3 regions of the Photobacterium sanguinicancri genome follow, and region 2 is predicted to be linked to each of the others. Evidence: riboswitches for the same ligand, from Rfam matches in the RefSeq annotation. Region 2 holds a riboswitch; each other region holds the start of a gene.
What was found. A riboswitch is a leader RNA that binds a small molecule or an ion and turns the genes downstream of it on or off. The one in region 2 is predicted to bind lysine.
Positions count from the first base shown of each region.

Region 1: linked by a shared signal. The riboswitch ahead of OCU87_RS05115 (Na+/H+ antiporter NhaC family protein) and the one ahead of lysC (lysine-sensitive aspartokinase 3) in region 2 are both predicted to bind lysine.
Region 3: linked by a shared signal. The riboswitch ahead of OCU87_RS06840 (Na+/H+ antiporter NhaC family protein) and the one ahead of lysC (lysine-sensitive aspartokinase 3) in region 2 are both predicted to bind lysine.

Region 1 covers NZ_AP024850.1:1,028,168-1,038,450, forward strand. Annotated here, with positions in the region: gene fadD (long-chain-fatty-acid--CoA ligase FadD) at 1-617, shown strand, start outside; gene rnd (ribonuclease D) at 898-2,019, shown strand; gene minE (cell division topological specificity factor MinE) at 2,099-2,359, opposite strand; gene minD (septum site-determining protein MinD) at 2,362-3,174, opposite strand; gene minC (septum site-determining protein MinC) at 3,196-3,858, opposite strand; gene OCU87_RS05100 (YcgL domain-containing protein) at 4,080-4,361, shown strand; gene OCU87_RS05105 (lytic murein transglycosylase) at 4,369-5,334, shown strand; gene OCU87_RS05110 (H-NS family histone-like protein) at 5,781-6,182, opposite strand; lysine riboswitch at 6,549-6,731, shown strand; gene OCU87_RS05115 (Na+/H+ antiporter NhaC family protein) at 6,824-8,419, shown strand; gene OCU87_RS05120 (thymidine kinase) at 8,640-9,218, shown strand; gene hisIE (bifunctional phosphoribosyl-AMP cyclohydrolase/phosphoribosyl-ATP diphosphatase HisIE) at 9,343-9,984, opposite strand; gene hisF (imidazole glycerol phosphate synthase subunit HisF) at 9,981-10,283, opposite strand, start outside.
Region 2 covers NZ_AP024850.1:318,185-328,467, reverse strand. Annotated here, with positions in the region: gene OCU87_RS01580 (single-stranded DNA-binding protein) at 1-239, opposite strand, end outside; gene uvrA (excinuclease ABC subunit UvrA) at 494-3,328, shown strand; gene OCU87_RS01570 (PglL family O-oligosaccharyltransferase) at 3,428-5,197, shown strand; gene OCU87_RS01565 (pyridoxal-phosphate-dependent aminotransferase family protein) at 5,283-6,401, opposite strand; lysine riboswitch at 6,624-6,822, shown strand; gene lysC (lysine-sensitive aspartokinase 3) at 7,012-8,310, shown strand; gene metH (methionine synthase) at 8,383-10,283, opposite strand, start outside.
Region 3 covers NZ_AP024850.1:1,420,075-1,430,357, reverse strand. Annotated here, with positions in the region: gene OCU87_RS06860 (bestrophin-like domain) at 1-686, shown strand, start outside; gene OCU87_RS06855 (DMT family transporter) at 742-1,641, opposite strand; gene OCU87_RS06850 (hypothetical protein) at 2,227-2,394, shown strand; gene OCU87_RS06845 (MFS transporter) at 2,394-3,602, shown strand; lysine riboswitch at 3,921-4,092, shown strand; gene OCU87_RS06840 (Na+/H+ antiporter NhaC family protein) at 4,178-5,764, shown strand; gene htpX (protease HtpX) at 6,278-7,156, opposite strand; gene OCU87_RS06830 (hypothetical protein) at 7,562-7,720, shown strand; gene OCU87_RS06825 (GNAT family N-acetyltransferase) at 8,048-8,632, shown strand; gene OCU87_RS06820 (MerR family transcriptional regulator) at 8,827-9,999, shown strand; gene OCU87_RS06815 (HAD family hydrolase) at 10,222-10,283, shown strand, end outside.

The sequences.
Region 1 (10,283 bases), 710 kb from region 2:
GCCTCACTGAGTGTTCACCACTAGTGGCGGCTTACCCATACGATCTTGTTGATTACAATGGCTCTATTGGTTTACCTGTTCCTTCAACAGAAGTACGTTTGGTTGATGATGAAGGCAAGGTTGTAGGTAACGATCAAGTCGGTGAGCTGCAAGTGCGTGGGCCGCAAGTCATGAAAGGTTACTGGCAGCGCCCTGAAGACACGAATGATATTTTGAGTGAGGATGGTTGGTTATCAACTGGCGATATCGTACGCTTCGATGAGCAAGGTTTCTTACATATTGTCGATCGCAAAAAAGATATGATTTTGGTTTCTGGCTTCAACGTTTACCCGAATGAAATTGAAGATGTTGTCGCCTTGCATGGCAAAGTGTTGGAAGTTGCTGCCATTGGTATGCCGCATGAAGTATCGGGTGAAGTTGTTAAGGTGTGTGTGGTTAAACGTGATTCAACCTTAACCCGTGATGATTTATTAGCACACTGTCGCGAGCATCTTACAGGGTATAAAATTCCTAAAATTGTCGAATTCCGCGATGAACTTCCAAAGACGAATGTTGGTAAAATCTTGCGTCGCGCACTGCGTGAAGAGCAAGCAACAGAAGCGAAACAAGAAGCGTAAGATAACCGATTAAGCGCAGATGGCTTTCGCCAAGCTGGTCAATAATGGGTTACAATACGTAAAGGTATTAAAGTGCTGGCTTCTGCTGGCACTTTTTATTTTTACTGTCGTAGTGAATACCAATTGAAGAATGCTCTCACACTGATATGGCGTAGTAAACGGACGCAAATAACGATGTGGTGAGATAATTTTTCAATTCGGTATTTTAATACGGTAGATCCCTATATTTACTCCCATAAATACATGGTGCACTCATCGATAGTGCCAAGAAAGGTTTGCTGTGAAATTTGAAATCATAACAACAACAGAACGATTAACGACGGTATGTGAACAAGCGGCGACTCAGCAATATATTATGCTAGATACTGAGTTTGTTCGTACCCGCACACTTTACCCTAAGCTGGGTTTAGTTCAGCTTTTTGATGGTGCTACGCTATCGTTGATTGATCCGATTGCTATCGAAGATATGGAACCATTATGGGCACTTTTACGTGACCAATCGGTGACGAAAGTACTGCATGCATGTGGTGAAGACTTGGAAGTGTTCCAACATTATGCGGGTTGTTTACCTGTTCCAATGTTAGATACACAACTCATGGCTGCATTTTTAGGGCATGGTATCTCAACAGGCTTTGGTGCGCTGGTGAGTGAATATGTGGGGGTTGATCTTGAAAAAGGTGAAGCGCGTACTAACTGGATGGCTCGTCCTTTAACTGACAAGCAGTTGGATTACGCAGCAGCAGATGTTCACTATCTAAAACCTTTGTTTGAAACCTTGCTAGCAAAAGTGCAAGAAAAGGGACGCATGTCAGCATTGGAAGATGAGTGTGCAAGCTTGATGTTAAAGCGATCTCAGCAGACTGATCCTGAAAAAGCGTATTTAGATATTAAAAACGCTTGGCAATTAACCCCACAACAACTTGCCGTGTTACAAAAATTGGCTAAATGGCGAGTGCTTGAAGCGCGCAAACGCGATCTTGCGCTTAACTTTGTTGTGAAAGAACTTAGCCTTTGGAAAGTTGCGCGTTATAGCATTAAATCAAAAGCGGTGATGCTACGTGAAGAATTTGATGAGCGTGAAGTACAACGCCATGCTGGCCGTTTAGTGAAAATGGTGTTTGATGCAGAAGACATGAATCCTGCGGATTACCCAGAAAAAATTGTACGCCTTGTTGATCTAAGTGGTTACAAGCAGCTGGTTAAGAAAATTAAAGATGAAGTGACAAAAGTAGAAGCTGAAACAGGATTAGCTTCTGAGTTTCTGGCGTCTAAAAAGCAGATTAATCAGCTTATATCGTGGGCATGGAAAAATGAACGCCCACAAGATAAAAAACCTGAAATGCTAAAAACATGGCGTCAGCCGTTATTTGAAGCACGTGTACTACCATTATTAGATCGTTAATGCCGAGCTAATAACTAAACACAGATAAAAAAGCCACTGTATTGATTACAGTGGCTTTTTTCATGACGTCAAAATAAGTTTATCTGTCTTCAGGCAGTGTTACGTTTAGTTCTAAAACAGAAAGGTCTTCATCTTTCTGATCTAGGGTTACGCTCACTTGCTCTGGGCTGATCTGCACATATTTACGGATCACATCCAGAATATCTTGCTTCAGCTGTGGAATATAGCTGGGCGTAGATTGGCTGGCAGAGCGACGTTCAGCAACGATGATTTGTAGGCGCTCTTTCGCTACATTCGCTGTTTTAGTTTTTTTTGGGCGGAAAAACTCTAGCAAAGCCATAATCAGCCTCCAAATAGACGTTTAAGGAAGCCTTTTTTCTCTTCCTCTAAGAAACGGAATGGGCGTTCCTCGCCCATTAGACGGGCTACTGTGTCAGCGTATGCCTGTCCTGCATCGGATTCTTTATCAAAGATGACGGGTTCACCTTTGTTCGATGCGTTAAGTACAGCTTGTGATTCAGGTATAACACCTAGCAGCGGAATGTGTAGGATCTCTTCTACATCTTCAACGCTAAGCATTTCACCTTGAACAACACGTGCTGGATTGTAACGTGTTAATAGTAGGTGTGTCTTTACTGGCTCTTCTGCTTTCTCAGCACGGCGTGATTTCGAGTCTAGAATACCTAAAATACGGTCTGAATCGCGTACAGAAGAGACTTCAGGGTTCGTGGTTACAATGGCTTCATCTGCAAAGTATAACGCCATTAGAGCGCCAGTTTCGATACCTGCTGGAGAATCACAAATAATAAAGTCAAACCCCATTTCAGCCATGTCATTCAAGACGCGCTCAACACCTTCACGGCTCAGTGCATCTTTGTCGCGAGTTTGTGAAGCCGGCAGTACGTATAGGTTATCAACACGCTTATCTTTAATAAGCGCTTGGTTTAAATTTGCTTCGCCATTTATTACATTAACAAAATCATAAACAACACGGCGCTCACAACCCATAATCAAGTCTAGGTTACGTAAGCCAATATCAAAATCGATAACGGCTGTTTTTTTGCCACTAACCGCTAAACCTGATGCAATTGCTGCGCTGGATGTTGTTTTACCAACGCCACCCTTCCCCGAGGTAACAACGATAATACGAGCCATTTATTAATTCCTTATAAAACGTTACAGAGCAAGAGGCTCTATGTTTAAATTATTTTCAGTAAGCGAGATAACGACACCCTTGCCCCAAAATTTTTCTTCTATTTTGTCACTTAACCAAAAGTTGCCGTCAATCGACACAAGTTCTGGTTGAAGGTTGCGGCAGAATATACGAGCTTGTTTTTGGCCATTAGCACCAGCAATAGCGCGGCCGCGCAAGACGCCGTATACATGAATACAGCCATCAGCAATAATTTCTGCGCCTGCACTGACATTACTCATGACTACCAAATCACAATTTTTTGCGTAAATTTGTTGGCCAGATCGTACTGGCGTGCGAATAACGCGTGTTGGCTCCATTACTGGTGCGTTTGCTTTTACATGCTTGGCGGCGTTCATAACCGCTAATCCAGCTTCTTTAGCTAGGCGTTGCATTTTTGTATCTTTGCAACCACTGATACCGACAGGAATCATTCCAGCTTCAGTGATGCCTGCTTTCAGCTGTTTGAAGTCTATATTAGTGCCCGCATTTGAAATGTCGATGACAATGGGAGCGGCAGCAAAAAAATTTGGCGCTTGATCCACTTTTTCTTTTAAGTGAGCCGTTGCCTGTTGGATGTCATCATTACTCAGATGGAGTGCTGAGAGCGTGAATGTGCTCCCTTTTAGTTCTGCCTGTTTAGTCATAGTCTTTTACTGACTGAAGCGAAATTAGCCGTTCAGATACGTTATCACATAGGTATATGCATGTTATATTCCAAACTGTATATCAGCAAGCTATCCTTGCTCTTGCATTGTAAATTCAGACAAAGCTCTCATCTGATCAGCAAAAACATTCATTCCAAGAGGGAATGAAATCTAAGTTATAAGGTCAGATGTTATTAAGGGCGTAACTAACAGGCAGCAAAATGTTTTGTTCAATCTATAAAAGTCCAAAAAAAGAAAACACTTACCTATATGTTATTAAGAAGGACGATTTCTCAGCTGTGCCTGAAACGTTACTCGCAACATTTGGTACACCACAACTTGTTATGGTGGTGAAGTTAGCTGGCGATCGCAAATTAGCGGGCGCGGACATTGAAAAAGTAAAATCAGATTTAGCCACTGTCGGTTTTTATCTACAATTACCACCACCAGTGACTAACTTATTAGATGAATATAAAGCAGCCAAGGCGGCTCTAAAGTCTTAAGGTTTATATGTATAAGCGTTTGATTTCGGTCTTAGTGGCCATAGGAATAGGTACATCCACCGCTGCATTTGCGGATGAAGGGTTTGATAAATACGTTGAAAGCTTAAAAGCGGAGGCAAAAGAATCAGGCATTAGTGCTGATACGATTACCGCTGCTTTTGATGGGATCACTTTTACCGAACGCGCAGTTAAAGCCGATAAGAATCAGCCAGAAAAAAAACTCACGTTGGACGAGTATATTCCACGTGCAGTACCTGACTGGAAAGTAAAACAAGCGAATCAGCGGTATCAAGAACATAAAGATACGCTTGAGGCTGTGGGAAAGAAATATGGTGTTCAGCCACGTTTCATTGTTGCACTTTGGGGTGTTGAGAGTAACTTTGGCCGCTTAATGGGCAATTACAATGTGATTGAAGCGCTTTCGACATTAGCTTATGAAGGGCGCCGAGAGGCTTTTTTCCGTAAGCAAGTGATGGCTGCGTTACAAATACTTGATGAAGGCCATATTAGTGCGAAAAATATGAAAGGTTCATGGGCGGGGGCGATGGGGCAACCTCAGTTTATGCCGACCTCGTTTTTGACCTTTGCCGTTGATGGAAATAATGATGGCCGCGTTGATATTTGGAATACTCAAGCCGATGTCTTTGCTTCTGCCGCTAATTATTTGAGTAAATCAGGTTGGGATGATACTTATACTTGGGGTCGACAAGTCAGTATTCCGAATCTTCCTGAAGAGCTGAAAGGCGTGCAATCAGAGAAAGCGAAAACGCTAACTGAATGGCAAGCTTTAGGTGTTCGAAAGTTAGATGGTGGCGCTTTACCTAATGTAGATATTAACGCGTGGTTGATACAGCCAGATGACCAACATGGTCGTGCTTATTTGATTTACGGTAATTATCAAGCACTGCTGAAGTGGAATCGTTCGCATTATTTTGCTCTAGCCGTCAGTCATTTGGCTGATCGAATTCGTTAAAAGCATATGATATATAGTTAAAAGTCAGAGCCTGTTGCTCTGGCTTTTTTGTATGGACTATCAATGGAGTGGGAGTGTTCATTGCAATTATCTAATGCAGAGGCTGGTAATATCTGAAGAAGATAGCCTAGATCTAAGGCTGTTGCTGCAGCAAGACGTTCTAATTACAAACTGAATAGAGAGGTTATTTTAAATCTGAATACATTAGTGTTTACACTGTGCTCTATAAGCTAGCGTGATGTTTAGTTACTCGTTAGATTAAATATCAGTAAGGTTAGGTACAGGAAATGTGCCTGAGGGGGCTGGTTGGTTATAGTGGGAAGATATTATCTGAGTTGCTTATCCCTATTATTATAATAACGATGAATATGATTAAGAAGTGGAACACGCTGATTTTGGATACAAAAAAACCCAGGCTGTGCTGGGTTTTTATCAAGAATAAGAAATTAAATTTCAAATTCTTCTAGAGAGCGACCTTGGTCAAGCGCAGTTTTTAGCGCAGAAGGTGTACGACCTTGGCCTGTCCATGTTTTTTCTTCGCCATTTTCATCAACGAATTTATATTTAGCAGGACGAGCAGCGCGTTTTGCTTTTGGTGCTTTAGCGCCACCAGCAGAACCTAATAGTTCTTCTGGGTCGATACCGTCAGCTAGTAGCATTTCACGGTATTGATTAAGTTTCTCTGTACGTTCATTCTCTTTAGCGATTTCTTCAGCTTCTGATTCTTCACGTTCTGAAACGACAGCTTGAAGTTTTTCAAGACCTTCTTGAAGTTGCTCTAGAGTATATTCGCGAGCAAGAGCACGAAGGCTACGTAGGTTTAATAGTGCTTTTAATGCATCAGACATTTTTTATTTCCTGTTCGTTTAAACTGGCTTGAAATAAGAATAGCAGTCAAAAGTTAATAAGTGCAATAGTAATACTTCACACCTAATTTGCCAAACAAATTATTAATTAAAGTTATTAATAATTATTAAATTGAGATTTTCGTGATTTTCTTTAATTAGATTTATGTTGTTTTAAAGTAAATGTGACCTAGCTATAAAATCGAATGGATAATAGCCAAGCCCTAAATAGACAATGCTAGTAACTTAATGCTTCTTTGGGTTGTGCGATTTTTGAGCTCGCTGGTAAAATTATTCACTGTTTATGTTAAAAAATTCACCTTAACTTATTGCATCTTTGATTCGATTCCGTAGAATGGTTTGTACCTTCTAAAGGGTAGAGGTGCATTGTCTATAAGTAATTTGCTGGAGGTGATTCCGTTGATAGCAAATGAAAGGAGCCAATGCCGAAGTGAGAAATGAGTATCAAACATTCTTGCTGGGGTTGTCATCGAATAGAGGCAACACTGCCATAGTATATAATTACATTAACTATGGAGCGCTACTGTGGGGTCGGGGAGCTTTCAGCTCTCCTTATCGGCATCTCATCATGGCACAATTGTGCCAGCAGTAGATCTCCAACCAGATCGGTTGTAGTAGAGATCATGAATATTGTAGATTTTTCAAATTCCTCCATTTCGTTATTGCCCCCATTGGTGGCACTAGGTTTAGCGATTTTAACGCGTCGCGTTTTACTTTCGCTGGGTATGGGTGTTGCTCTTGGCGCACTATTACTTACAGACTTTTCCTTCACTCATTCAACAAGTTATATCGGAACCACCGTTGCTGGTTTATTCATTGATGACGGCGCAATAAATAGCTGGAACATGAGTATTGTTGCTTTCCTTATTCTATTAGGAATGACGACGGCTTTATTAACCTTATCTGGTGGCACACGTGCTTTTGCAGAATGGGCACAAACTCGGATTAAAACTAAACGAGGCTCTAAGCTTCTTGCTGCATTTTTAGGCGTGTTCATTTTTGTAGACGACTATTTTAATAGCCTAGCAGTAGGTGCAATTGCCCGCCCAGTGACCGATCGCTACTATGTATCTCGTGCAAAGCTGGCGTATATTCTTGATTCAACAGCTGCTCCTATGTGTGTATTGATGCCAGCATCAAGTTGGGGGGCATACATCATTACGATTGTTGGCGGTATTTTAGTTTCACATGGTGTGACTGAATATTCCGCGTTAAGTGCTTTCATGCAGCTGGCACCAATGAATTTTTATGCTGTGTTTGCTTTGCTAATGGTGTTTGTGGTCTCTTGGTTCCAAATTGATGTGGGTCCAATGCTTAAACATGAATTAGAAGCCAGTCGTGGTCATGGGTTTGATGATGGTGACGATGACAATAAAGCGAAAGATCTCAATGATGAGTTAGAAATAGAAGAAAGTGAAAATGGACGTGTAGCCGACTTGGTTATGCCAATTATTGCTCTTATTATTTCTACTTTCTTCTTCTTGATCTTTACGGGCTATCAAGCGTTAGCGGCTGACGGTATAGCATTTAATCTACTTGGTGCATTTGAAAATACCGATGTGGGTTTATCATTGTGCTACGGTGGTTTAATTGGTTTTATAGCTGCGCTAATTCCAGTTATTCGTCAGCGTATTCCTGTTCCAGATGTCGCGCATACATTGTGGATTGGTGCTAAATCAATGTTTGGTGCAATCTTAATCCTACTATTTGCTTGGAGTATTGGTAGCGTTATCGGGGATATGGAAACGGGTAAATACCTTTCTACCTTGGTACAAGGCAATGTTAACCCAATGCTACTTCCTGTGATTTTGTTTGCCTTGGCGGGTGTGATGGCATTCTCGACCGGCACGTCATGGGGTACGTTTGGTATCATGCTTCCTATTGCAGGTGATCTTGCTGGTGCCACCGATATTGCCTTAATGCTTCCTATGCTGGCGGCAGTATTGGCTGGTTCTGTATTTGGTGACCATTGTTCTCCTATTTCAGATACCACCATCCTGTCTTCAACAGGGGCGCGTTGTCATCATATCGATCACGTATCAACGCAGTTACCTTACGCGTTGGCGGTTGCCCTTGTATCCGCTATTGGTTTCGTTGTACTCGGTTTTACCGATTCTTTAGCGGTCTCTTTCTTGGCGGCGACATTAGCCTTCATTATTGTATGTACTTTCTTAGGGTGGTTATCTCGCCGTCGATTGTCATCACCAGTGAATGTTTAACTGGTGATACAATGTGTGGTGTATAAGCACATCTAATAACATTTGTGAATGATTAAAAACCAGCATTGTGAGGTGCTGGTTTTTTTATGGACGCTATTTCTTATAACATGGGTAAAGTCGTAAAAACTTGTGTCTATCGTTGCGTGTGACTTTAATTATTCGCGTATTTTATGTAGCATCTCGTCCGCACTTTCTTCACCCAGATGACTAGGAAAGCCTCATGGCCCAGATGTACTTTTATTACTCTGCAATGAATGCAGGTAAATCAACCACATTACTTCAATCTTCATTTAATTATCGCGAACGTGGTATGACACCTGTTATTTTCACTGCGGCACTTGATGATCGTTTTGGTAAGGGTAAAGTGACATCGCGTATTGGTTTACAAGAAGAAGCCGAGCTTTTTACCAATGATGATAACTTATTTGATCGCATTGCGACGATTCATGATGGGCAGAGAATTGATTGTGTGTTGATTGATGAATGCCAATTCTTGAGTAAAGAACAGGTATATCAGTTAACCGAGGTGGTCGATAAGTTACATATCCCGGTATTATGCTACGGTTTACGTAGTGACTTCCGTGGTGAGTTATTTGAAGGCAGCCGTTATTTATTATCTTGGGCTGATAAGTTGGTTGAATTAAAAACAATTTGTCACTGTGGGCGTAAAGCGAATATGGTGATTCGCCAGGATGAAACCGGACAAGCGATTGCTGATGGTGATCAAGTGGTTATTGGTGGAAATGACCGTTATGTGTCGGTATGCCGTCGACATTATAAAGAAGCCTTAGGTCGTTAATTACATTACCTAAAGGGCGGATTAAGATTTAATAAAAAGCCCGTAACGTGACTATAAATAGTTGTCGTTACGGGCTTTTTGCTATTTATGCATATCCTGCATCTAAATGCGGCTTATCAATAATTTACTTATTATGGCGTTCTTCTAAACGTTTAGTTATGTCAGATAGCGATAAACCTTGGTCCTGCAGTAATACAATTAAGTGATAAAGCAAATCAGCAGATTCGTTAACTAATTCCGCCTTATCACCCGACGTTGCCGCAAGCGCGACTTCAACACCTTCTTCGCCCACTTTTTGCGAAATACGTTTGGTGCCACGGGCATATAAACTGGCGGTATAAGAAGATTCGGGATCACTATTTTTACGACTAGCCAAGACTTGCTCAAGTTGATGAAGAAACACCAAAGCAGGTTGTTCAGATGGGGTGGCATTTGGATTGTCAAAACAGGTGGTTGTGCCTAAGTGGCAGGTTGGACCCACAGGGTTAACCTTCACTAGCAAGGTATCTTTATCACAATCGAGATCAATACTTTTTAGTGCTAATACGTTGCCAGAGGTTTCGCCTTTGGTCCATAAGCGGGACTTGGTGCGAGACCAAAAGGTAACTTGCTGAGTGTCTAATGTTTTTGCTAGAGCTTCGGTATTCATGTACCCCAGCATCAGTACTTGACCGCTGGTATTATCTTGCACAATAGCTGGAATTAAGCCGTCTACTTTTTCCCAGTTAATTTCGGTATTTAAATCTAAAGTCGGGGCTGCACTCATAGTCGGATCTCCACATTTTGCTCTTTAAGGTACTGCTTTAGTTCACCAATATTGATGATTTGTTTGTGGAAGACAGAAGCAGCAAGCGCACCGTCCACATTAGCTTGTTGAAATGCATCGGCAAAGTGCACCATTTCACCTGCGCCACCAGAGGCGATTAATGGAACATGACAAACCTCACGCACCATGTTGAGTTGGGTAAGGTCGTAGCCATTACGTACGCCATCTTGGTTCATCATATTAAGCACGATTTCACCCGCGCCTCGGCGTTGTACTTCTTGCACCCAATCACGTGTTTC
Region 2 (10,283 bases):
ATGTAAACTTGTGAGCCTTTACGTAGGTATTCACCAGCAACTTCTGCAACTTTACCGAATAGCGCCACACGGTGCCATTCTGTTTTCTCACGTTGTTCGCCAGTGTTTTTATCACGCCATGACTCTGAAGTAGCAATAGTGATGTTTGCTACTGCACCGCCGCTTGGCATGTAACGGATCTCTGGGTCATTACCTAAGTTACCGACTAGGATAACTTTATTTACGCCACGACTGGCCATAGTTAGCTCCAAATTTCTTCAGACGCAGCGTCTATTCGTCGCTGCTACAAATGTAAGTTTAGATGTGATCGCGAAGTCTATCACGGATAACTATCTTACGGCTACGCTTCACCGAAATAGGTAGTGTTGCACTGCGATAGCAATCAAATAGTCTCTTCATATTACTGTATCTTTATACAGCTTACTCTTTCAAGCCCCAAAACCCTATGCCATAATCATTGTCTTAATTGTCATCAATAATTAGTCGGTAGATTATGGATCAAATCGAAGTCAGGGGTGCGCGTACGCACAACCTCAAGAATATCAATCTTACTATTCCACGTGACAAGCTGATTGTTATCACAGGACTATCTGGTTCAGGTAAATCCTCGCTTGCCTTCGATACTCTCTATGCGGAAGGACAGCGCCGCTATGTTGAGTCATTATCTGCCTACGCGCGTCAGTTTTTATCATTAATGGAAAAGCCCGATGTTGATCACATCGAAGGCCTCTCTCCTGCGATTTCTATCGAACAAAAATCAACATCCCACAATCCACGTTCGACAGTGGGTACCATCACTGAGATCTACGATTATTTGCGTCTATTGTATGCCCGTGTCGGAGAACCTCGTTGCCCTACTCATAATGTTACCCTTGCGGCACAAACCGTGAGTCAAATGGTTGATAAAGTATTATCGCTACCTGAAGGCAGCAAAATGATGCTGCTCGCGCCAATCGTACAAGACCGTAAGGGTGAACATGTTAAAACGCTCGCCAATCTTGCCGCACAAGGTTATATCCGTGCACGCATTGATGGCGAGGTCTGCGATCTATCCGATCCTCCAACATTAGAACTCCACAAGAAGCACACCATTGAAGTGGTCGTGGATCGCTTTAAGGTGCGAGATGATCTTCAGCAGCGTTTGGCTGAGTCATTTGAAACCGCGTTAGAGCTTTCTGGCGGTACTGTTACGGTAATCCCGATGACCGAAGGCGAACATGAAAATATCGTTTTCTCTGCCAACTTCGCTTGCCCACATTGCGGCTATAGCATGCAGGAGCTAGAGCCTCGCCTGTTCTCTTTCAATAACCCGGCGGGCGCCTGTGGTACTTGTGATGGACTGGGTGTTCAGCAATATTTTGATCCCGACCGTGTAGTACAGAATGAAGAGCTCAGTCTTTCAGGCGGAGCAATCCGAGGCTGGGATAAACGCAATTTCTATTACTTCCAAATGCTCAACTCTTTAGCTGATCATTATGGCTTCGATGTTGAAAGCCCGTTCAATGACTTACCGAAAAAAATCCAAACCATCATTTTAAATGGTTCAGGCAAAACGGATATTGAGTTTAAGTACATCAATGATCGCGGTGATATCACGGTACGTCGTCATCCCTTTGAGGGGATCCTCAATAATATGGAGCGTCGCTATCGCGAAACAGAATCAAACGCGGTGCGTGAAGAACTCAGTAAGTTTGTCTCGAAAAAGCCCTGTGCCAGTTGCGATGGCTCTCGCCTTCGCCAAGAAGCCCGTAATGTGTTCATCACCGAAACCACGCTGCCTGAAATCTGTGAATTCAGTATTCAAGAAGCACTGACTTTCTTTGAACAACTAAACCTTACAGGTCAACGAGCAAAAATTGCCGAGAAGATCTTAAAAGAGATCCGCGATCGTTTATCGTTCTTAGTCAATGTTGGCCTGAATTACCTTAACCTTTCTCGTGGTGCCGATACGCTCTCTGGTGGTGAAGCACAACGTATCCGCTTAGCGAGTCAAATTGGTGCAGGTTTAGTCGGGGTGATGTATGTGCTGGATGAACCCTCAATCGGTTTACACCAACGTGATAACGAACGCTTACTCAAAACCCTGACACATCTTCGTGATTTAGGTAATACCGTGATTGTGGTTGAACACGATGAAGATGCGATTCGTGCAGCCGATCACGTGATTGATATTGGCCCTGGCGCTGGCGTTCACGGTGGCCAGATTATTGCCGAAGGCACTATGGAAGATATTCTAAAAGCGCCAGAATCGCTCACAGGCCAATACTTAAGTGGCAAGCAATCTATTGCGATCCCAGAGCAACGCATTGCGATGGATCCAGCCAAGACAGTGAAGCTACTTGGCGCAAGTGGTAACAACCTCAACAACGTCGATGTCGAAATTCCAGTTGGTCTGTTTACTTGTATCACGGGGGTATCTGGTTCAGGTAAATCAACCCTGATCAATGACACTTTTTTCCGTATTGCACACCACCAGCTCAATGGTGCAACTACTGGGGAGATTGCACCATATCGTGAAATTCAAGATCTCGAACACTTCGATAAAGTCATCGATATCGATCAAAGCCCTATTGGTCGTACCCCGAGATCGAACCCTGCCACTTACACTGGGATATTCACCCCTATCCGTGAGCTCTTTGCAGGAACACAAGAATCACGAGCGCGAGGCTATAAGCCCGGCCGATTTAGCTTTAATGTAAAAGGTGGACGCTGTGAAGCGTGTCAGGGAGATGGTGTTATCAAAGTCGAAATGCACTTTTTACCTGATGTTTATGTACCGTGTGACATGTGTAAAGGCAAGCGTTATAACCGTGAAACGTTGGAAGTGAAATACAAGGGAAAAACCATTGATGAGGTGTTAGACTTGACCGTCGAAGATGCTCGCCAATTTTTTGACCCTGTGCCAGCAATTGCAAGAAAGCTGCAAACCTTAATGGATGTAGGCTTATCGTACATTCGCTTAGGTCAAGCTGCCACAACCCTTTCAGGGGGTGAAGCACAACGCGTTAAGTTGGCACGCGAGCTATCTAAACGCGATACAGGCAAAACATTATATATTCTGGATGAGCCGACAACCGGCCTTCATTTCCATGATATCCAGCAGCTGTTAGTGGTTCTGCACCGCTTACGTGAGCACGGCAATACCATTGTGGTTATCGAGCATAATCTCGATGTCATTAAAACGGCTGATTGGATCATCGATTTGGGCCCAGAAGGTGGCAGCGGCGGTGGTAAAATTATTGCAACTGGCACACCAGAAGAGGTGGCATTAGTGGAAGGCTCACATACCGCACGGTTCTTAAAACCTATGCTACCCGCACTCCAATAACATTTATAATGTTGTCAGCCAAAGCAGGTGATCACATGGTTACCTGCTTTTTATTTATAAAACTGGATCGTTTTTTGAATCATTATTAATGGACGCAACATGACAGTGCTACATATCCAAGGAACCCGGCTTGCTCAACCAGGGATCAGTAAACCTTTGGTTAAACCTTTTCTCGCGGCCCTTTGTGCGCTGTTCGTACATGCGCTGTTATATTTCCAACACAACCCAGGGGGATCAGGGTTAGAACTCCCCTTTAATGCCACCAGCTGGATGCCCTTTAGCTTTGCGATTGGTGTAGGTTTACTTGAAATCAGCCGCCAACGTATTTGGCGCTACACTCGCTTAACGATCGTATTGTTCATTTGCTGCATTTTATTGTCGATTCCTATGCTATACGACAACGCAGATATTGCAGCGGTCAGTGATCGCATCATTGGTTTATGGGCCGGTTTTTTGTTCTTTGTTGCCCTGCAACAATTCGCGTTCACCCCAAGTCGCCGCCAACTCATTTTATGGTTTATCCTATTAGGCATTCTGACTCAGACCTTATTTGGCTGGTATCAATACTTATGGATAGAACCGAATAACGCCTTTGGCTTTGATCCAACCCAAAGTCGTCCGCACGGTATTTTCCAACAGCCTAATGTCATGGCCAGCTTCTTAGCGACAGGACTCGTGCTTTCAGGATACTTACTTGCACGTATGCCGATGTACCGTGGTAAATGGTCGTTCCAACAACTGCTGCTACTTATTACGCCTGTACTGATTATTCCAATTCTTATCGTGCTGAGTTCTCGCACGGGTTGGCTTGGCGCAATTGTCGGTGTTGCGTTACTGATCCCTTACCTCAAACAATTCGCCGCTAAAGCACAGTGGCGGATGTGGCTATTGATGATCGTACTCGGTCTAACGACGTCTTATGCTGTAAATCAACACTCACAAATAGAGACCAATACAAATAAGATCACATTATCTGATGTACGCAGCACAATTACACCTCAAGCTATTAAGATGTTCACCACTGAGCCCTTAACAGGTTATGGCTACGGCACTTTTGAAGTGTCTTACCTTACCCAAACAGCCCGTTGGCATCACGCAGATCCATCGCAACCTGCGGGATTGCCGGCACTTGATCATCCACACAATGAGTTAACCTTTTGGGCTGCTGAAGGTGGCATAGTGCCACTTATCGTATTACTGATTGCAGCCGCTGCGGTTATATTTAAAATTAAAAAAGCCCGTGATGGCACGCAGTTAGCACTTGTCGCTCTGTTTTTCCCAATCACACTGCATACCCAATTAGAGTATCCGTTTTATCACTCGCTGGTACATTGGGTGATCTTTATTATTCTGATCTACTGGGTGGATAACCTCACCGCGAAATACCATAAAAAAGGACTGAATTACGTATTAGGGATAAAGGTCAGTGCCTTACTCATTCCGCTACTCGTCAGTAGTTATATGATCACCACCCTATATTCAGGTCGTATGCTGACAAAGTTTGAAAGCACCTTACCGTTAAATATCGATTATTTAATGAAGGTCAATAACCCTTGGGCCTGGAAACACCGCTATGAGTGGGCATTACATCAGCCCCAGCTTGAACTGGCTCAAACGCTGAATAAACCCGAATTGATTGAAGAATATATTCGCTGGGCGACCGTGAAAGCAAAAACATGGCCACGGGAACAACTGTATGGCAACTTAATATTGTCTTATTGCTTACTCGGAGATAACGCTCATGCCGAACAGATCTATCAAGAGGCTAAGTTCTTATTTCCTGAGGGTGATTTCAGTGATGCACTCGCGGTTCAATCGTTGAGTGAGCTATCAGATGTCACATCAGCAGCTAAACCTGCCGTTGAATAACCCTCTTTTCGCCACCTATCGATCATTTAACATATAAAAATGGCGACCATAACGGTCGCCATTTCTACATCACTGTCTCATCGTACTATTTCAAGGTACTTTCTAATGCTTTTAAACACAGAGCGACATTCTCGTTCCGTGCTGCATACCCCATCAAGCCAATACGCCATGCTTTACCCGCTAATGCACCTAGGCCAGCCCCTATTTCAAGGTTATATCGCATCAGTAAGGTCTTTCTCACTTCGGCATCATCTACACCATCAGGAATATAAATAGCGTTTAATTGCGGTAAACGGTGTTCTTCTGCCACCACAAATTGAATACCGAGTTGCTCAAGACCTTCACGTAAAGCTAAGTGCGCATCTTGATGACGCTGCCAGGCATTTTCTAAGCCTTCTTGCTGCAATAATACTAACGCTTCATGTAATGCATAAAGGCTATTCACTGGCGCGGTATGGTGGTAGCTACGCTTACCTTCCCCACTCCAATAACCCAGTACTAAGCTTTGATCCAAAAACCAGCTCTGAACAGGGGTCGTACGCGCTTCTATCTTATCGATAGCGCGTTGTGAGAACGTCAGTGGTGATAATCCCGGAACACAAGATAAACATTTCTGACTGCCAGAATAGACAGCATCAAGTTGCCACTCATCCACCAGCAAAGGAACCCCACCCAGAGATGTCACTGCATCAACTATGGTTAAGCAATCATGCTGACGTGCGATTTCTGCGATTGCCTTTGCATCACTCAATGCCCCTGTTGATGTTTCGGCATGCACAAAAGCGACCACTTTAGCGTCGGGGTGCTGTACCAACGCTTGTTCAACCAATGCGGGATCAACGGGCTCTCCCCATGCGTTATCAACAATAACCGCCTCACCACCACAGCGAATTACGTTCTCGCGCATACGATCGCCAAATACCCCATTGCGACATACAATGACTTTATCGCCTGGTTCAACCAAGTTAACAAAACACGCTTCCATCCCCGCACTTCCCGGCGCAGAGACCGCAATCGTAAAGCTATTTTTGGTCTGAAATGCGTACTGTAATAACTGCTTTAGTTCATCCATCATACCAATGAAACTCGGATCAAGGTGACCAACAGTCGGACGACTTAACGCTTGTAATACTTGTGGGTAGATATCGGATGGACCAGGCCCCATCAAAGTACGTTGAGGTGGGTAGAAGCTTCCTATTGTCATTGTAATTCTCCTTAAAAGGTATCTGACGCTTATGTGTAGTTATATATCAGAATAATGTAGGTCGATGTTTATCTTTGTTTCAAAGCTCGCGATTTCGGTTTACCTACACAAGTTATTTCAATTTATTTGCATAATCAATCATTGATGTATTGACAACCCCACCATAAATCCTATTGAATGGCTATTCAGTTTTTGTTCATCCTGCTGATATTCTCAGCAGGTAAAAACAGAAGAGGAGCGTTACCCAGGTATTTGTTTGGCGGGGCCCCACCCCAATGCCAAGCTAAGAGGGGGAGTAACGCCGAGATATGTCCGAACAGGGGATCGGCTATATCGGCTTTGAAGGTTGAATCCTTCTGGCTGTCATATTTTGCCTTTTGAATGGAATCAAAAAGGTCTGATATGGGGAGCTTCTGGTTGTCGTGATTTTTATCCGTTCACCGTTTGATACTGCTACAGTACTAGCAGCACCTCCCGCTTATTTCATCCGATTCCTATACTTTATGCTGTTTTTAGGAGACATGTTTTGAGCCCGACTGTATCACCCTCAACATCACCAGCCCTGACCGTCGCTAAGTTTGGTGGCACTAGTGTTGCCGACTTTAATGCGATGCAGCGTAGTGCTCACATTGTGGCAAATAGCCCAGCAACACGCCTTGTCTTGATCAGCGCATGCTCTGGGGTCACCAACTTGCTAGTAGAATTATCTCAGGGCATTGCAGATAATGCATTACGTCAGCAGCGACTCCAAACCCTGAACGATACCCACCAATCCGTGCTCGATCAACTTCAGTCACCTGAAATCCCAGCCGCCGCTATCCAAGTTCTATTAGAGAATATAGCTGCACTTTCAGAGCAAGCCATTGAGCAACCGAGTGCTGCGATTACCGATCAATTAGTAGCAAATGGCGAACTACTCTCGACCCATTTATTTACACAAATTCTTCGAGAGCAAGGTATTGATGCAATTCGATTCGATATCCGCCAAGTGATGCGAACGGACAGTCAACACGGCAAAGCCATTCCTAACCCCACTGCGATTCGTCAACTCAGTAACGATCACCTCCGCAGCCAATTACAGCATCACGTTGTGGTTAGCCAAGGGTTTATTGGTTCTGATGAGAGCAACCACACGACAACTCTAGGTCGTGGCGGCAGTGATTACAGTGCCGCATTAATGGCAGAGGCAATCAATGCAACCACCTTAGAAATTTGGACCGATGTGCCAGGGATGTACACCACAGATCCTCGTATTACCGCCAAAGCACAACCCATTAAAGAAATCAGCTTTAGCGAAGCCTCTGAAATGGCCAATTTCGGAGCGAAAATTCTCCACCCCTCAACCTTAGTTCCTGCGATACGCCAACAAATTCCAGTTTTTGTTGGCTCGTCAAAAGCACCAGGGCAAGGAGGGACTTGGATTCGACAAACAGTTAGCGATGCACCTCTTTTTCGAGCGGTAGCACTACGTTGCAACCAAACTATGGTGACGCTCACTAGTTTGAATATGTTCCATGCTTATGGTTTTCTCGCTGAAGTCTTTCGTATTTTAGCTGAGCATAAAATATCGGTTGATTTAATTACGACATCAGAAGTTAGCGTTTCACTGACACTGGATCAAACCGATACGGCAGGTGGTGCTCCGACACTACCACAAGCAGCAATTGAAGCTCTGAACGAATGGTGCCGAGTAGAAGTAGAGCAAGGGCTCTGCTTAGTCGCATTGATTGGTAACCAAATGAGCCATATCCAAGGCTCTGTGAGTCAAGTATTTGGTTCTCTCGATGATTATCAGCTTCGGATGGTCTGCTATGGCGCAAGCCCGCACAATCTCTGTTTCTTGATTGATCAAGACAATGCGAAGCCAATCGTGCAACAGCTACATCAGCAATTATTTGAAGAGCATTAAGCTCTCATAATAGATAAAAAATAAAAAGGCACTCTGTGAGTGCCTTTCCATTTTAATGCGTAAGGGTAATCGCTATAAATTTGGCCCTAACCACTTTTCAGCCTCTTCTAATGTCCAACCTTTTCGTTGTGCATAGTCTTCCGCCTGATCCTTCTGAATTTGTGCGACTGCAAAATAACGAGATTCTGGGTGAGAGAAGTACCAACCTGAAACTGCAGCTCCCGGCCACATCGCATAGCTTTCAGTTAACGTCATTCCAGCATTTTGTTCAGGTTCTAGCAGTGACCAAATCGCGCCTTTTTCAGTATGTTCTGGACATGCAGGGTAACCCGGTGCAGGGCGAATGCCCTGATATTTCTCTCGGATCAAATCATCATTAGTCAGCTCTTCATCAGGGGAGAACCCCCATAGTTCTGTGCGTACTTTTCTATGTAAACATTCAGCAAATGCTTCCGCCAATCGATCCGCAACGGCTTGGATCATGATGGCATTATAATCGTCACCCGCTTCTTTAAATTGCTCGGCAATGTCATATTCACCAATACCACCAGTTACCGCAAACGCACCAATCCAATCAGGCTTATTACTTTTCTTCGGTGCAATATAGTCCGACAGACAGTAGTTAGCCCCTTTGGTTTTCTTTGTCTGCTGACGTAAACCATGCAGCACTGTTAATACTTCCGTGCGAGTGTCGTCGGTATATACTTCAACGTCATCGCCAATGTTATTAGCCGGGAATAAGCCACAAACACCATTTGCTTTGATCATGCCTTTTTGTTCGATCTCATCCAATAATGCATTCGCATCATTAAACAAACGCTGTGCTTCTTCCCCTACCACTTCATGGCGTAAAATCGTCGGGTATTTACCACTTAGCGACCAAGTCATGAAAAAGGGTGTCCAATCGATATATTGGCGTAATTCCGCAACCGGAAAGTCTTTGAATATATGTACACCCGGCTTCGCAGGAATAGGGGGCGTGTATTCATTCCAATCAATATCAACACAGTTCTCACGAGCTTGCTCTAGCGTGACAGGGGCGGTGCGAGTTTTTTTACGACTATGTTGATCGCGTACTACGTCATATTCTTTATCTAACCGCTCAACAAAAGCTGGTCGCTGCGCATCAGACAATAACGCAGAGCATACTCCAACAGCACGAGATGCATTCGATACATACACCACAGGCGCATGATAATTTTGCTCTATCTTAACCGCTGTATGTGCTTTTGAAGTGGTGGCACCGCCAATCAAAAGCGGTAAATCAAAACCTTGTCGTTCCATTTCTTTGGCTACGTGGACCATTTCATCAAGCGATGGGGTAATCAGGCCACTTAACCCAACAATGTCGACATTTTCTTCTTTCGCCACTTTGAGGATCTTTTCACAAGATACCATCACTCCAAGATCAATAATCTCATAGTTATTACACTGCAAAACAACCCCTACGATATTCTTACCAATATCATGGACATCGCCTTTTACCGTCGCCAGCAATATTTTTCCGTTGCTATAACCCGCCTGCTTTTCAGCATTAATGTAAGGCTCTAAATAGGCAACGGCTTGTTTCATTACACGAGCCGATTTGACTACTTGAGGTAAAAACATTTTACCTTCACCAAACAAGTCACCGACCACATTCATGCCCGACATTAATGGGCCTTCAATCACTTCAAGAGGCTTACTCGCTTTGGCGCGCGCTTCTTCTGTATCTTCAACGATAAACTCTGTAATGCCTTTAACTAACGCATGTTCAAGGCGCTTTTCAACAGGCCAACCACGCCACTCTTGCGCACTGCGATCTTCTTCTACTTTGCCGCTATCGCGGTATTTTGCTGAAATATCGAGTAAACGTTCAGTGCTGTCAGAGCGACGATTAAGGACAACATCTTCAACGGCTTCGCGTAATTCATCCGGTAAATCATCATAAATAGCTAATTGACCTGCATTGACGATCCCCATATCCATGCCTT
Region 3 (10,283 bases), 1.1 Mb from region 2:
TTCTCGCACTGGCATTCAATTCTGTTTTTTCCGAATACAACGAATTGCGGGAATCGATTGATCAAGAGGCCATGGTGATTTCGTTAGTATTAGAAGATTTAAGTGAGGAATTACCAAGAGAACACGCTATACCTAGCATCACCACATTGGCGAACTACGTATATGCTGTGATTGAAGAAGACTGGGGCACCAAAGATCCGTTATCAAGCAGTCTCACTGCCGATCATGCTTTATATGACTTACGCCGCTTGCTAGATGCTATTCCACGCAATGACGAAATTGTCGACACAACCAATGAAATCGATCGACTACTCGATGAAATAGAGCGCTTACGTATGCAACGCTTGTTTGACTACGACGACGATCTACCACCACTGTTTTGGGCCATGGTCATAGGGTTATTTTTCTTGGCGCTGATCCCCCTTAGTTATTTTAAACAAACCAAGGTAAGCATGTTTTATCTGTCTTCATATGGTGCTGCAACGGGCATGGTAATGTACGCTATTTTAATTTACTCACAGCCCTTCCAAACCAGCTTAACCGTTGGCAACCAACCGTTTAAGCAAGTTCTGCATTCGATAGAGAATGAATATAAATTACTGAAAAATCGCTCGGATGATTCTAATGACCTTCGATTGCCCGAGGTCAAATCCATGCAAGCGACGCCTTATCAGCGTGAACGCTAATACACTGCAAAGCAAAAAAAACTATCACACTAAGCAGCCATGCGACTAGCCAACACTAGGACGAATGAAGATCAGAGCGTTTAAGAAATGCTCGAATTTTAGGGTTAGATAAACCACGGTACAGCAGCAAAGAAAACAGGATCATTGTACAGCCTATTACCTTAGCGGCAGGCATCGCTTCTTTGTACCATAAAATGCTCAATAGCACCGTCCAAATCGGCTCCAAGATCATGATGATCGCAGCATTGGCTGCCGTGACCCGTTGTTGACCCATGGTTTGAGTCAGGTAACGTAAGCTAGTAGCAAACAACACACTTAATGCAAACCATCCCCATATTACCGATGGTATTGTTGCAGGCCATGTCTCAACAGATAACGATAGGATTAGTCCTAGCACACCTGTTACGAACAATTGAATGCAAGTTAGTAGCATCACAGGCATACGCTGAGCAAAGCGACTATTAAAGTTAAAATGCAATGCCAAAAAGAAGGCAGCAAGTAAGAACCACAATTGGCTGACAGATCCTTGCCAGCCCTGTGAAAGTGATAACAGCATTAAACCAACAATGGCAAACGGTAACGACAACCAAAATTCTCGTACAGGTTTATGCTTAAAGAGTACCCACGCCACTAACGGTGCAAGCAATACCGACAGGCTCATGATAAAAGCCCCTTCCCCTAAGGTATCGCTGATTGAAATTGCATAAATCCAGCACAATAATGCACCAGCGAGCAAGCAACCTACCGACATAGAGCGCAGGACATCGCCAAGTGCAACCGTTTTAAAATGCTTGAAACAAAAAGGAAGCAGGATCAGTGAGGCAGTAAAAAAGCGTAACCCCATAAAGCCAAATGGTGGCAAACCTTGAATCACTTCTTTCGAAAAGATCCAGCCAGCAGAGGCGCAAAATGTTGTAAAGAGGAGTAAGAACTCAGCACGTCTTTCGAGGGTCATTTAATGATTTATCTTAAACAGAAATGGAGCAATGAGGAATAACGCGCATTGTATGATGATTTTGCAAAAACACGATTAGTTTCACAATGAACCGAGTGATTTATCACAAAGATCATCACATTTTATACCTACAAGTATTCATCTAAATCATTCAAATACCTTATAGTCTGCTCAAATATCAGAAATAAACTTCTGTATGAATAAAAACGCAAAGACAATACCCCACTCTACTATCATTCTTCATCCTACTCATGCCGAAGATATCAACATTTTTTTAAACACCAACAAGATGATCCAACTAAGTACATAGCGGGATTTGTTATTGGGAATTCCCAACAATCGGAAAATCTACCAAGCATTTTGGCACCGTGTTTGCGTCATTGCCGCTTCAAAGCACTTGATTCAACTGTTAGTTTTTCAGCAATTCGAAAAGAAAACGTTGAAGAAACCTTCTTTATTTTTCACAGAAGTTAACCTCTCTCATTCAATGCATTTTATGCATAACCTTCCTGATTTTTATTCATTTGTGTCATTAGCTACGTTTCTTTAATATCCGCGCCTCGCAATTTCGCGTATGAGGCACTGATGTTTTCACAATCACTTTTTGCGCAGTTAAGTCGTATGGTTTTACTGCTCATCATTACCCTTATTGGCGTTCATCATTGTCAGCCTTTGTTAGATGCACTCGCGCAGCATGCTGTCCATGCTGGTTGTCATCAATCAAATTCGGATTCACATACAGAGCACCATTAATGAGTATTTTTCGTTTTCCACTTTTAGTATGGATGGGAATAGGGACATTAATTTTTAGCCTTGGGATTAGGCAATCTTTTGGTATCTTCATGATGCCAATCTCAGATACATTTCAAACTGGCCGTGAGTTCTTTAGCTTTGCGATTGCCCTGCAAAACCTGTTATTTGGCATGTTCCAACCTTTTATTGGCATGGCATCGGATCGCTGGGGACCACGCCGCATTATTATGCTTGGGGCTGTTGCCTATGGTGCAGGACTGTACCTAACGTCAATCGCGACTGAGCCAAGCATGCTCTATGTCACTATTGGCATGTTGATCGGCCTTGGTTTAAGCGCAACCAGCTATGTGATCGTACTTGGGGCTATTGCACGCGTAGTACCTGCTGAACACACAGCAAAAGCATTTGGCCTAACCACCTCTGCGGGTTCGTTTGGTATGTTTGCGGTTATCCCTGGTGCACAATCGCTACTGACACATTTTGACTGGCAAACCGCATTGCAAATCTTTGCTTTATCTTGCTGTTTAATGATCGCATTCGCGAGCTTTATGAAAACAGAAAGTGCCAACAATAAAGGCGGTACTGTTGAAGATTCACAAACATTAAAACAAGCATTGTCTGAAGCCTTCAACCACAAAGGCTATTGGCTAATTCATGCGGGTTTCTTCGTATGTGGTTTTCATGTGATGTTTATTGCGACCCACTTACCTAGCTATTTGGCCGATAAAGGCTTACCCGGCAATATTGCCGCGATGGCATTAGCCTATGTGGGTATTTTTAATATCTTCGGATCGTATTTTTGGGGCGTAATGGGCGATAAGTTTGACAAACGCTATGTCATGACTTCGCTGTACCTTGTTCGTACTGTGGTTATTGCAGCCTTTGTTACTTTACCTGTTACTGAGCACACCGCTGCAATATTTGGTGGTGCGATTGGTTTTTGTTGGTTAGGTACAGTGCCGTTAACCTCTGGCTTAGTTCGTCAGATCTTCGGCGCGCGCTACTTATCAACCTTATACGGTTTAGTTTTCTTTACACACCAAGTGGGTAGCTTCTTAGGTGCTTGGGTCGGTGGTCGAATTTACGATTACTACGGTTCGTATGAACCTATTTGGTGGTCGACTGTAGTGCTGGCTTTCATTGCGGCATTACTTCATCTTCCAATCAACTGCAAACCAGTTGCTCGCTTGAAGGTGGCGTACAGTTAATCTGTAGTAATAAAGCTTTCAGATAGCACAACAGTAAGCACCTGGCTGCATAATAATTTATGCAGCCAATATTTCCCTACGTTCACCCTCCATTTTATCACCTCCGCCTAACAACAACTCTGCGCACACTTTGTTGCTAAAAAGTACCTGAGACATTCACAAAACGAACAATCCTCAATCATCTATTTGATATATTTATCATCACAATCAAAAAAATTGCATTTAACTGTGAATAAAGCGGATTATTTGATGACTAAAATATTCAACCACATATAATACCAACACTAGGCATTTCATTGGTATAATGGAGTTTGCCAACCCTAAAGTAGAGGCGCGCTGCCTAAAAGTATCCGAGTGGAGGGTGATTCCTTTGATGCCGGAGAAAGGAGCCAGCGCCGAAGTGACTGTGACTATCAACCTCAGTCGCTGGGTCTGTGCCGAATAGGTACAGAACTGCCATAGGTTTTTACTATGGAGCGCTGCCAGAAGGGGTAACAAGTGATCGTTATTATGCTTCTTAGTTACTCGTCCTTTCGGTAGATCTCCACCTTATATGTTGTAGGTGAACTGAGATCATGAACCTTTTTGATTTTTCGGACTCTCTTTGGTCCGTACTGCCCGCTATGATAGCGGTCATCCTTGCTGTTTCCACGCGTCGTGTTTTGCTATCTCTCGGCACAGGTATCGCAGCTGGTGCATTAATGCTTAACCATTATTCGCCGCTAGACACCCTTCACTATTTAGTCGGCAAAGTCTTAGCCATCGTATGGAGTGACGGCACGGTAAACGGCGACAATGTAAATATGATTATTTTCATGTTATTGCTTGGTGCGCTGATTAGCTTAATGAGTGTTTCTGGCGCAACGCAAGCTTTTGCCGATTGGGCTTCGGTTCGCTGTAAAGACCGCCGCAGTGCTAAGTCGCTAACGGGTTTAATGGTGTTTGTTTTCTTTATTGATGATTTCTTCCATAGCCTTTCCGTTGGTGCTATTTGCCGCCCAGTAACAGACCGCTTCAAAATCTCCCGCGCTAAACTTGCTTACCTACTCGACTCTACTGCCGCTCCTGTTTGTGTTTTGATGCCTATTTCATCTTGGGGTGCTTATATCATCGCACTTGTCGGTGGCATTATGGTTGCACATAACGTAACAGACCAAAGCCCTATCGCTGCGTTTGTAGAAATGATGCCAATGAACTTATACGCCGTGTTCACCCTTGTTATGGTGATATGCGTTATTTTCTTCCAGTTAGACATTGGCCCAATGCGTAAGCACGAAGCAAGAGCTCTAGAAGGTCAGCTTTGGGACGAATCACAAGGTAAACCTGCAGGCCTAGACGTAGAAGTACCTGAAGATGCTAAAGGCGGCATGATTGATATGGTATTGCCTATCTTCACACTAACCGCTGCGACTGTTTTCTTTATGGTGCAATCTGGCGCTGAAGTACTTGCCGCAAATGGCCGCGCATTTAGCGTTATTGGTTCATTTGAAAATACCAATGTTGGTTCATCACTGGTTTACGGTGCGATTTGTAGTTTAGTGGTTTCAGTTGGTTTGGCACTACGCTTAAAAATGAGCGCAAGTACGTGGCTTAAAGCTGCACCTCAAGGTATCTCTGCGATGATGCCTGCCATTGTTATTTTATTCTTCGCTTGGACTATTGGTGCTGTTGTTCGCGACATGCAAACAGGTATTTACTTAGCGTCTATGGCTAATGGTAATTTACCTATCGAATTGTTACCGGCGCTGGTATTCGTTTTATCTTGTGCAATGGCGTTTGCGACAGGTACAAGTTGGGGTACGTTCGGTATCATGCTGCCACTCGCAGGTGATATTGCAGCAGCAAGTGACATTGCGATGCTACTACCTATGCTGTCTGCTGTACTAGCAGGTGCGGTATTTGGAGATCACAGTTCGCCAATCTCAAGTACCAGTATTCTGTCTGCAACAGGTGCAGGCTGCCACCATATGGATCATGTGCTGACTCAACTTCCATACGCCTGCTCTGTCGCGTTTGGCGCACTACTAGGCTACTTAGCAATTGGCTACACTCATTCTGCGTGGGCAGGTCTGGCCGTCAGTGGTATCTGGTTCTTAGGTTTCTGTATTTTTGCAATGCGCAAGGTACAACCTGCTATGGCAAGTGAACCTGTTACGAACTAAGCAAGTTACCCTCAACGCTATCCACGGTTGAAATAGAAGAGCAAAGCTATCATGGCTTTGCTCTTTTTTTATATCGACATTATGGCTCCCTCATCAATATCAACTCAAATAAGTCAGTGTGCAGTTTTCTGCTTAATCGATGTTACGTAGGAAAAGACACATAGAATAAAGCGTAGATTTTGTCGTTCGTTATTCGACTTACAAAATTTATAACCCGATTGTCAGGGGCGTGTTTTAACCAGCAAAAACGATAAATTACTTAGCTGGCTTAGTATCCCATTAAGCGTTACCTATCATAACTACGATAGATTCAATTATCCCTTCGAAGTCAGAAAGTCAGAAAGTCAGAAAGTCAGAAAGTCAGAAAGTCAGAAAGTCAGATTATCAAATCAGCAGCAACAAAAAATGCCAGTCAGCAAAACTGACTGGCATTCGATTTGTACTTGTCACTCGCTTCTATTGCTAGCTGCGTAGCTTCAATATTCCGAGAGCTAACTCTTAATCAATTACCGATTAAAGGTGCTCACCACGGCGTAGTGCATCGATACGTTTTTCTAGCGGTGGGTGTGTCATGAATAGCTCAGACAGTGACTTCTTACCGTTAATACCAAATGCCATCATAGAACCTTCAAGTTGTGGTTCTTGGCTCATTTTCAAACGCTCTAGCGCGGCAATCATCTTTTGTTTACCCACTAGGTGAGCCGAACCTGCATCTGCCTTAAATTCACGATGGCGGCTGTACCACATGGTCAAGATGCTCGCCAAGAAGCCGAACAATACTTCCATGATAGAAGAGACGATAAAGTAAGTCATGTAGCTACCACCCTCGCCTTCTTCATCGTTACTGTTCACGCCACTGATAGCACCAGCAACTAAACGAGAGACGAAAATAACAAAGGTATTCACTACACCTTGCATCAAGGTCATCGTCACCATATCGCCATTCGCTATATGGCTAATTTCGTGAGCTAGTACAGCTTCAGCTTCATCACGAGTCATGCTGTGCATCAAACCTGTTGATACCGCAACCAATGAATCATCGCGCTTTGCACCTGTCGCAAAAGCATTGATGTCAGCAGAGTCGTAAATCGCTACCGTTGGCATACCGATGCCCGCTTTTTGCGCTTGACGCGAAACGGTTTCAATTAGCCAATGTTCAGTTTCATTTCGAGGGTGTTCAATCACTGAACCGCCCACTGAACGCAACGCCATCTTCTTCGACATGAATAGAGAGAACAGCGAGCCACCAAAACCAAATAGTGCCGCCATAACAAGTAAGCCAGAAAGACTACCCGGCTGCATACCTGTGACAGCATAAACAATGTTCAAGACGACACTGAATACCAACATAACGGCAAGGTTGGTTGCCAAAAACAATGCAATACGCTTCATATTTGTAGTTTTCTCCAATAAAAGAAGCTTCAACAGCTTTATTGTTAATATGCCATTACAACTGTATACACACTGGATTGGTATATACGTAAAAAGCATTTAACGAGTTATCTATATAGTATGGTCGATCAAAGTGATTACAAGTGAAAGTAGCAAATTGTTACTTTTCGTTAGCTAGTATACATTTCCCTTCTAACCAATAACCGCTAGCCCATTGTATCGAAAGAGTTTTCTATACAACAATAGATATTAAGACTAAGTTACAAATTAACCTCACTAGCTGATTAAATGCTGAACAAAGTGTTTTTTTATTAGTATAAGACCTTAGTCGTATTGCATAGATCATGCTAGTTAGCTATTGTCGATAGCATATAGAACGAATGTCATATCTATCAAGGAGGAAAAATGGCAGATCAAGAGAATTACCAAGTTGCAATTGATATCCTTCGCTGCCATCTGGGCATGACTGCAGATGAAGCGCACAAAGAACTTGGTTTAGATCAGTCAGGCACGCAACAGCTATCTTCAACACAAGAAGCACTTATTGGTTTAACACAAGACTAAAATCTGTTCTTCAACGTTATAGCTTGCTCAGATGAATCCCCTGTCACTCGCGGGGGATTTTTGTATCAGACCTTCCTCACCTTAATCTATGCCTTTACTCTGCGCTTGACCTAATAGTAATCCGACCCAAACTATCGTCACCTATCACAACATTTTCACGCATTCCAAAAAGTGTCGGAAATATTCAATCAGTCTTACGCACTCTTCACTATCATCACCTTGTAATATCCATTCCATCGATTAGCTAGTCAGACATTGCGCAGGAAAAGCAAGAATGATTTGATAATCAATGAGCTTGGTATAATTCCAATTATAAGGTTTACAACATTGTCTACTCTATCTCTTAAAAAAGGCCAGCCTGTTGCGTTAACGTCAACGCTGAATATGTCATTAATTACCCAAAGCGACTTACCTGACATTATCGATATGCTTGGGAATCCAGCGGTAAACGAATACCTATTTTTTGCCCCTGCGCCCGTTGAAATTTATGAAGGTTTCTTTGGTCCAATTATAGAAAACACCGAAAGTGCAATAGCTGCAGGTGAATGGCCAGAACAACTCACCGTCGTTATTCGTAACACGAAAGGCACATACATGGGTATGGCAGGACTACCGTCGGTGATGTTCTTAGAAGGCAATTTTGAAGTTGGTTACCAGCTAGCAGAGCATGCTTGGGGACAAGGCATTGCCACTCAAGCCGCACAATACTTAACAGCACTTGCATTTAACGAGCTTAGCGCTCACAAAGTAACAGCTGACTGTTATGCCAGTAATGTAGGCTCGTACAAAACGTTAGAGAAATGCGGGTTCAAACGCGAAGGTTGTCAGAGCGATTACTACAAAGTTGGAAATGGCTTTGTTGACCGCCTGCATTACGGTATGACCAAAGCTGATTTTATTGCTAAAAACTAACAACGTAAAAGCCTAACAAATATCGTTCACATCATTACGCTTTCGTGATGATGTGGCTCTATTTCCCACCCAATTCACGATCTTCTATGCTTGTCACCTCACCATCAATAAATTAGTTCGACTATTAGTATTGACCTGTCTATAGCTTTACAGTTTACAGTACCTTGATTCAAACAATCGTGTGGAGATAAACAGTGTATCGAATTTCAGAACTCGCAGAACTAGTGGGCTTATCACGCACTGCTCTACTCTATTACGAGAAACAACAACTGATTAAAGGTCATCGCCTCAACAACGGCTATCGCGTGTACAGCGATAAAGATTTACAGCGGATCCGCCTTATTCAACAACTGCAATCTGGTGGGTTAACACTCAAAGAATGCAAAGCGTGCTTAGAAGCAAAAGTGGATCGTCAGCTGCTTAAAAATCGCTTACAAGAATTGGATAGAGAGATTGCGCAAAAGCAGCAGTCTCGTCAATTACTCGCCGCGTTACTGGGTGAAGGTGACCTAAAAGCATGGCATGAGAACGTCGATAAAGTCGCGCCTGATGCACACTTAGACTGGTTAATTAAGCAAGGTTTTACTGAAAAAGAAGCTTTGCGATTGAAATGGTTATCAAAAGACATGAACGAACACGACACTTACATGGCCGACTTTATGAAGGTCTTTGAAACCCTTGAACGCTGGGGGCCTGGCAACGACAGTGAAACGCTTCAAGCGTTATCTATATTACCTGAACAGCCTAAAAAAATTCTTGAAATCGGTTGTGGCAAAGGGCTAGCCACCACCGTATTGGCAAATAATACAGATGCATCAATTACTGTTGTTGATAATGAAGATTCTGCGTTAGAGAAGCTTTCAGAGCGTTTCAAGGCAATGGACTTAGTATCTAGACTAACCACAGTTTCAGCCAGCATGACAGAGCTTCCCTTTGCTCCTGCAAGCTTTGACTTAATTTGGGCTGAGGGGAGCGCGTATATTATGGGTACGACCAATGCTCTTTCTCAATGGAAACCACTGCTTATCGATAATGGGTTCATGATGCTCAGTGACTTAGTCTGGTTAACCGATACACCTAATGAAGAAGCGATCAATTTCTGGCAGAAAGAATACCCAGATATGCAGCCAATAGCGACTCGATTAGCACAAATCAATACCGCAGGTTTTGACGTCATCGAGCACTTCACACTCAGTAAAAAAGCATGGCAAAACTACTATGAACCGCTCAAGGCTCGTGTGGAAGCACTTAGAGATGAAATGCCTGGTTCTGTCGCGCTTGAAGATATTAGTAAAGAAAATAACATCTACACCAATTACCTTGGCCAATTTGGCTACCAGATGTTTATATTAAGAAAGCGACGCTAATTATTTTGCCTATTCACATCATTTCAATACTGTCATGGTGTGAGTTCCCCCTCTAACAAACTCAAACAATTTCGCTTATATTCTGAATAAAGCAATCAACTCACTGTTTCCCTGCATCGACGTTTTAAGCCTGTTTCAATTTACAGTTTCCGTTATATTTACTGCACAACAGAACAACACCTAGCCGTTTGCGCGACTGGGTATCAAAGTACGAGAAAACAAATGAAGCTAGATGCCATCCTTTGGGATTATGACGGAACACTCGTAAACTCAGTACCCAAAAA